3 regions of the Streptomyces sp. NPDC051563 genome follow, and region 3 is predicted to be linked to each of the others. Evidence: riboswitches for the same ligand, from Rfam matches in the RefSeq annotation. Region 3 holds a riboswitch; each other region holds the start of a gene.
What was found. Region 3 has a riboswitch for cyclic di-AMP ahead of ACIA8F_RS13920 (transglycosylase family protein). Riboswitches for the same ligand answer to the same signal wherever they lie in the genome.
Positions count from the first base shown of each region.

Region 1: linked by a shared signal. The riboswitch ahead of ACIA8F_RS07880 (peptidoglycan DD-metalloendopeptidase family protein) and the one ahead of ACIA8F_RS13920 (transglycosylase family protein) in region 3 are both predicted to bind cyclic di-AMP.
Region 2: linked by a shared signal. The riboswitch ahead of ACIA8F_RS11020 (M23 family metallopeptidase) and the one ahead of ACIA8F_RS13920 (transglycosylase family protein) in region 3 are both predicted to bind cyclic di-AMP.

Region 1 covers NZ_JBITDL010000005.1:38,796-41,049, reverse strand. Annotated here, with positions in the region: gene ACIA8F_RS07880 (peptidoglycan DD-metalloendopeptidase family protein) at 1-1,008, opposite strand, end outside; cyclic di-AMP (ydaO/yuaA leader) riboswitch at 1,013-1,208, opposite strand; gene ACIA8F_RS07875 (tyrosine-protein phosphatase) at 1,524-2,254, shown strand, end outside.
Region 2 covers NZ_JBITDL010000007.1:139,320-141,573, forward strand. Annotated here, with positions in the region: gene ACIA8F_RS11015 (GntR family transcriptional regulator) at 1-325, opposite strand, end outside; gene ACIA8F_RS11020 (M23 family metallopeptidase) at 507-1,313, opposite strand; cyclic di-AMP (ydaO/yuaA leader) riboswitch at 1,326-1,485, opposite strand; gene ACIA8F_RS11025 (M16 family metallopeptidase) at 1,734-2,254, opposite strand, start outside.
Region 3 covers NZ_JBITDL010000010.1:56,579-58,832, reverse strand. Annotated here, with positions in the region: gene ACIA8F_RS13925 (transglycosylase family protein) at 1-541, shown strand, start outside; cyclic di-AMP (ydaO/yuaA leader) riboswitch at 818-989, shown strand; gene ACIA8F_RS13920 (transglycosylase family protein) at 992-1,699, shown strand; gene eno (phosphopyruvate hydratase) at 2,020-2,254, shown strand, end outside.

The sequences.
Region 1 (2,254 bases), on a different contig from region 3:
GACGCCCTTCGACCGCAGGTAGGCCAGCGGGTCGATGTCCGAGCCGTACGAGGGTCCGGTGCGGATCTCGAAGTGCAGGTGCGGGCCGGTCACGTTGCCCGTGGCGCCGGAGAGTCCGATGGTCTGTCCGGCGCCGACGCTCTGGCCGGACGAGACGGAGAGCTGGGAGAGGTGCGCGTACTGGCTGTACTTGCCGTCGGCGTGGCGGATGACGACCTCGTTGCCGTACGCGCCGCCCCAGCCGGCGGAGACCACGGTGCCCGCGCCGACCGCCTTGACGGTGGTGCCGGTGCTCGCGGAGAAGTCGACACCGGTGTGGTAGCCGCTGGACCACATGGAGCCGGCGGTCTTGTACGCGGTGGACGTGCCGCCGCCGACGGGGGCGACGAAGCCGGTCGACGTGGAACCGCCCTGCTGCTTGGCGGGGGCCTTGCGCGCGGGGGCGGGCGCGGCGGCCTCGTCCGAGGAATCCTCATCGGACGAGGCCGCGTCCGAGTTGGAGGAATTCGACGAAGCGGAAGAATCAGAAGAAGAGGAAGAAGCAGACTTCTTGGCCGGCTTCGGCGTTTCGGCCGGCGCCGACTCGGCCGACGCGGCCGGAGCCGAGCCCTTCGCGCCGAGCGTGAGCTTGAGGCCCGGGTGGATCAGCGACGGGTCGGTGCCGACGGCCTCGCGGTTGTCCGCGTAGAGCTGCTCCCAGCCGCCGGCGAGGTGCCGGCTCGCGGCGATCTTGGAGAGGTAGTCGCCCGGCACCACGGTGTAGACGGTGGGGGCGCTCTGCGCGGTGGCCGGCGCGGCCTGGAGCGCGGCGGGCACCTGAGCGGCCACGGCCTGCGGGGCGGCCTGGACCGGAGCGGCGGCGGGCGCCGCGGCGGGGACCCCCGCGGCGTGGGCGCCGGCGGCGCCGAGCAGCGGAAGCGCGAGGGCCGCGCCACCGGTGCCGGCGGCGGCGAACCCGCGGGATATCGAGCGGGACTTGGGACGGCGGTGCTTACCCGTTCCGGACATGTCGCATTCCTCTCCGACGCCTGCGAGGTGAGCTGTCGGGTTCGGACTGGAGATGTCCGGCCGCCTCCGCGCCGGTGAACGGCACGTGTACGGCTTCACCCCGAGCTGTCCCGTCGTGAAGATCTCGACCGGAGATCCGGAACAGCGGCTTACCTGGTTCCCCCGCTCCTGCCGCGCGCGTGAATAGTCGGGTGCGGTTTCCGGTCGGCGGCAGGATTAGGCGGTCCGTCCGGATCGATCGCGAAGGTAATCGAGTCGGCCCGCGCGGAACAAGTCATGAATTCCCCAACGGAATCTTGAAGATGACGGGCTGCCGGAATTCCGGTCACCCTCCGTCCATTCCGCACCTTCAACAGCCGCCCCGGGCAGGCAATTCGGCATTTGCGATCAGGCACGCACCGTCACCGTATGATCTGGCTCACGGGGGCAGGTCCGATCTCGCCTCTCGCCATGGCAAGTTGTCAGCAAGTAGCGTAATTCGGACACCATCGACGACGATGACACGGAGGAGCCCGGTGACCCAGCCGATACCCCAGAGTCCGCACGAGGAGCCGACGCTGACCGGAGTGCGCAACTTCCGCGACGTGGGCGGGCTGCCGACCACGGACGGCCGGCGGGTCAAGTCGGGAAAACTATTCCGAAGCGGACATCTGGCTCATGCCACCGAAACCGACGCGGAGTTCCTCGGGTCGCTCGGGCTGCACACCGTCTTCGACTTCCGCAACGGAGCCGACCACGCGCTGGAGGGTCCGGACGTGGAGCTGCCCGGCGTGCTCAACGTCAGCATTCCGCTGTCGGATCCGGCCGACGGCAGCGAGTTCTGGAAGATGGTCCGCACCGGGGACCTGGCGCAGCTCCGCGAGATCCTGGGCGACGGGAAGGGCGCCGCGCGGATGTCCCGTTCGTACCGGACGATGATCCGGACCCGGACCGCCGAGCACGGCCGGGTGGTGCACGCGCTCGCCGAGTACAGCGTCCCGGCCCTCATGCACTGCGCCGCCGGGAAGGACCGGGCGGGCCTGTCGATCGCCGTCACCCTGCTGGCGCTGGGCGTCGAGCGGGAGGCGATCGTGGCCGACTACCTGGAGTCGAACGCCCCGCACAACCGCTACCGGGTCCGCCGGGGCAGCGAGGCGACCGAGCCCCGGACCCCCGAAGTGCTGGAACTGCTCTCCCCGCTCTTCGACGCCCGCGCCCCGTATCTGGCGGCGGCCTTCGAGACCATCGACGAGGAGTGGGGCGGTGT
Region 2 (2,254 bases), on a different contig from region 3:
TGACCAGGCCGCGCAGCACCTTGAGGTGGGCCTCGCTGCGCCGCCGGGCCGCCCGGGCGGCCGCGAGGGGCTCCAGGAGCATCCGCAGCTCCAGGAGGTCGGCCGCCTCCTGCTCGGTCGGCTCGGCCACGCAGGCACCCGCGTGCCGGCGGGTGGTCACGAAGCCCTCGGACTCCAGCGTGCGCAGCGCCTCGCGCACGGGGACGCGCGAGACTCCGTACCGGCGGGCCAGCACCTCCTCGGTCAGCCGGGCGCCGGGCCCGAAGACCCCGGAGACGATGTCGTCGCGGATCGCTGTGCATACCGTGTGCGCGGGAATACGCAAGACCGGACCTCCGCCTTTTTCGTATGGCTGTGCGCGTTGCGACTCTATTGCAACACACGATAATTTCCGAGGACGGCCGGAAATACGAAACATTCACACAAGGCGAGGCGCGGAACACGACGAAGGCCCCGGCTCTCAGGGAGCCGGGGCCTTCGCGGAAGACGTGCGGTGGGGCGAGCGGTCAGACGCTGACGCCGTGCGAGCGCAGGTACGTGAGCGGGTTGATGTCCGAACCGTAGTCGGCGCCGGTGCGGGCCTCGAAGTGCAGGTGCGGGCCGCTGGAGTTGCCGGTGGAGCCCGACAGGCCGATCTGCTGGCCCGCGGCGACCTGCTGGCCGACGGAGACGTTCAGCGAGGACATGTGGCCGTACTGGGTGTACGTGCCGTCCGCGTGCTTGATGACGACGTTGTTGCCGTACGCCCCGCCCCAGCCCGCCTCGACCACGGTGCCCAGGCCGACCGCGTGCACGGAGGTGCCGGAGGCGGCGTGGAAGTCGATGCCGGTGTGGCTGCCGGAGGACCACATGCCGCCACCCGCGTGGTACTGGGTGCTGACGTAGGAGCCGTCGACCGGCGCGACGAAGGTGTTGAGGCGCTTGCGCTCCTCTTCGCGGGCGGCGCGCTCGGCGGCCTCGCGCTCGGCCTTGGCCTGGGCTTCGGCCTTCGCCTTGGCCTCGGCGGCGCGCTGCTTGGCGTCGGCCTCGGCCTGCGCCTTGGCGGCGGCGGCCTCGGCGGCCCGCTGCTGGGACTGGGCCTGGGCCTCGACGTCGCCGGCGAGCTCGTCGGCGACCACGATGGTGTTGAGGGTGCCGGTGTCCTCGATGGAGGGCGAGTGGTCCGCGGCGAACGCGGGACCGGCCAGGGAGCCGACGACACCAGTGGTGGCGAGGGCGGCTATGCCGGCATAGCCGGCGGTCCTGCGGCTGAGACGGCTCGAACCACGGTGCTTGCCGGAACCGGAACCGGCTGCACGACTGCCAAACGCCATGAAGGGGCTGATCCTTTCCTTCCCTCTCGCCTACCGGGTTAGCTGACGGGTTCGGAGCAGGAAGGTCTCCTACGGGCCTCCTCTTGCGAGGCGGTCCGATTCACCCCAGGGACACAAGTGGGTCCCCGGCTCCCCAGGCTCGCGCCTGACGGGGACTCGGCGATCGCTGTCCGGTGCCGCGGGCGCGGCGGTTACACCTGACGAACAGCACGGCCGACGCTAGGCGGATCATCAGGTAATCACCAAACAGACGCGCCCTTTTGTTGCGTACGCCACACCACATACAAGCAACCACACCACTAAAGGGAAAATAAGGACAAAAGGGGCCCCGGCGGACAAGCCGCCGGAGCCCCTTGAGCGACAGGCCAGTTGACGGCCCGCCCGAGATCGACCGGACAACGGCCGGAGACCACCTGACGATCAGTTGGCGACCACGGTCACTTCGCCGATGCCGAGGGCCCGCACGGGCTCCTCGATCTGCGAGGCGTCACCCACCAGGACCGTGACCAGACGGTCCACCGGGAAGGCGCTGACGACCGCCGAAGTGGCCTCCACCGTGCCGGTTTCGGCGAGCCGCGCGTACAACTGCGCCTGGTAGTCGTCCGGCAGCTCCTGCTCGACCTGGTCGGCGAGCGTGCCCGCGACGGAGGCCGCCGTCTCGAACTTCAGCGGGGCCACCCCCACCAAGTTCTGCACGGCCACGTCCCGTTCGGCATCGGTCAGGCCGCCCTCCGCGAGGGTGCGCAGCACCGTCCAGAGGTCGTCCAGCGCCGGGCCGGTGTTCGGGGTGTCCACCGAGCCGCTGATGGCGAGCATCGAGGCACCCTTGCCGTCGGCGGTGGAGCGCAGCACCTGGCCGAAGGCGCGCACGCCGTACGTGTACCCCTTCTCCTCGCGCAGCACCTTGTCCAGCCGGGAGGTGAGCGTGCCGCCCAGGCAGT
Region 3 (2,254 bases):
TCCCACGAGCCCGGCGGACCCCACCGCCCCGGCGGACCCTACGACTCCGCCGCCGTCCGTGGACCCGACCGCGCCGGCGGACCCGTCCGTACCGGTGGACCCGACCGCTCCGGTCGGCCCGACGGCGCCGGTGGGGCCGACGGCTCCCGTCGGTCCGTCAGACTCGGCGGACCCGACCTCCCCGGCCGGGCCGGGGAATTCCGCGAACCCGACAAATCCGGTCAACCCGGTTGATCCCACGGCCCCGACGGCCCCGGCCGCACCGGGCGACGCGGCCACCCCGAGCGCCCCGGCGACCGCCGGCGCGACCGAGGGCGGCGGCAAGCACCGCGGCCAGGCCGCGGTCGAGACGCAGACCGGGTCTGATGCCGCGTCGGACCCGACGTACACCGTGAAGGCGGGCGACAGCCTCATCACGATCGCGGACGCCAACGGAGTGAAGGGCGGCTGGAAGGGGCTGTACGAGGCCAACGAGCAGGTCATCGGCGGCGATGCGGACCTGATCAAGCCCGGCCAGAACCTGGATCTAACGCACCAATAGGGGTACTTAAAGCGCCCGGAACCAGCTGATTGTCCGTTTTCTGTAAGTGAGACATGTGTCTCTTCAGGTCAACTGGCGTGTCAGGCCCGGAGGGTTCCGCAAACCCCGCCCTCACCTGCGCAAACGTCCCTCCGGGGAGCGCAAGTAGGCACCGTTTCCCCCCGATGTTGCTCGTTGAACATCGGGGGGAGACCTGTCTACCTTCTGAATCGCTCGCCACCGCGGGCTCCTTCGACCGCATCGCCGAATCCTGCCGGCGGACGGAGGGAACACTCGTCGCGTAAAGCGCCGAAGGCAGGAGCGGGGGAACCAAGGTAGGCGCCGGAACCGGCCGTTGAGAGACGGTCACGGAACCGGCTAGGGGTTAAGTCGAGCGCTAGGTCGCTCGGCCGGGCACTCACTCGCCCGAACCCGACAGCTCACCTCGTAGGCGTCGGTGAGGAGAACTCCATGCTGCTTTCGGGCAAGGGCAAGCACCGTCGCGGCTCCAAGGCCGTCCGCATCGTCACGCTCGCCGGTGTCGCCGGTGTCGCCGTGGCGGCTCCGCTGATGGCTGCGGGCACCGCTTCCGCCGCGACCGCCGGCGAATGGGACCGCGTCGCCGCGTGCGAGTCCGGCGGCAACTGGTCCATCAACACGGGCAACGGCTTCTACGGCGGCCTGCAGTTCACGTCCTCCACCTGGGCCGCGTACGGCGGCAAGGCGTACGCCGCGCAGGCCAACCAGGCCTCCAAGTCGCAGCAGATATCCATCGCCGAGAAGGTCCTCAAGGGCCAGGGCAAGGGCGCCTGGCCGTCCTGCGGCGTGGGCCTGTCGAACTCCTCCTACACCGGCGGTTCGGCCGAGACCCCCTCCAAGCCGAAGGCCCAGCCGAAGCCGGCGCCGAAGGTGGAGAAGAAGGCCGCGCCGAAGAAGGAGACCAAGCGCGCCGAGGCTCCGACCACCCGCTCCGAGCGTCCGGCCGCCCCGGCCGCGCCGAAGACCGAGGCCCCCAAGACGGGCAACGGCTCCTACGAGGTCAAGTCCGGCGACACGCTGGGCGCGATCGCGGACGCGAACCAGGTGTCCGGCGGCTGGGAGAAGCTCTTCGAGCTGAACAAGGACATCGTCTCGGACGCCAACCTGATCTTCCCGGGTCAGAAGCTGAACCTCAGCTGAAACGTGTGAGAACGGGCGTGGCCGCTTTGGCGACACGCAGTAGTTCCGCACGGAGCTCCACCACGCAATTCCACCGCCCGGCGCGCAACCCCCTTCGCGCCGGGCGGTGCTGTGTGCGCGTCCGTCCGCCCTGACGGAGCCTCCGGAATCCCGATGATCAAGGGCCCTATGTCCTGTAAGAGGGGCATTCAGGCCCTTTTTCGTCCCAGGACCCGGGCGGTCGGCTGGCCGAGTGCCCGGAGGCGGTTAGGCTCTAAGCGGCAAGGCCATCCCACGGCCTGACATGCCACCGCACACCCAGCGTCACATCCCAGAAGGAGATGCTCGTGCCGTCCATCGACGTCGTCGTAGCCCGGGAAATCCTGGACTCCCGAGGCAACCCCACGGTCGAGGTCGAGGTGGGCCTCGACGATGGCAGCACCGGCCGTGCTGCAGTCCCGTCCGGCGCCTCCACCGGAGCGTTCGAAGCCGTAGAGCTCCGCGACGGTGACCCCAACCGCTACATGGGCAAGGGCGTCGAGAAGGCGGTCCTCGCCGTCATCGAGCAGCTCGGCC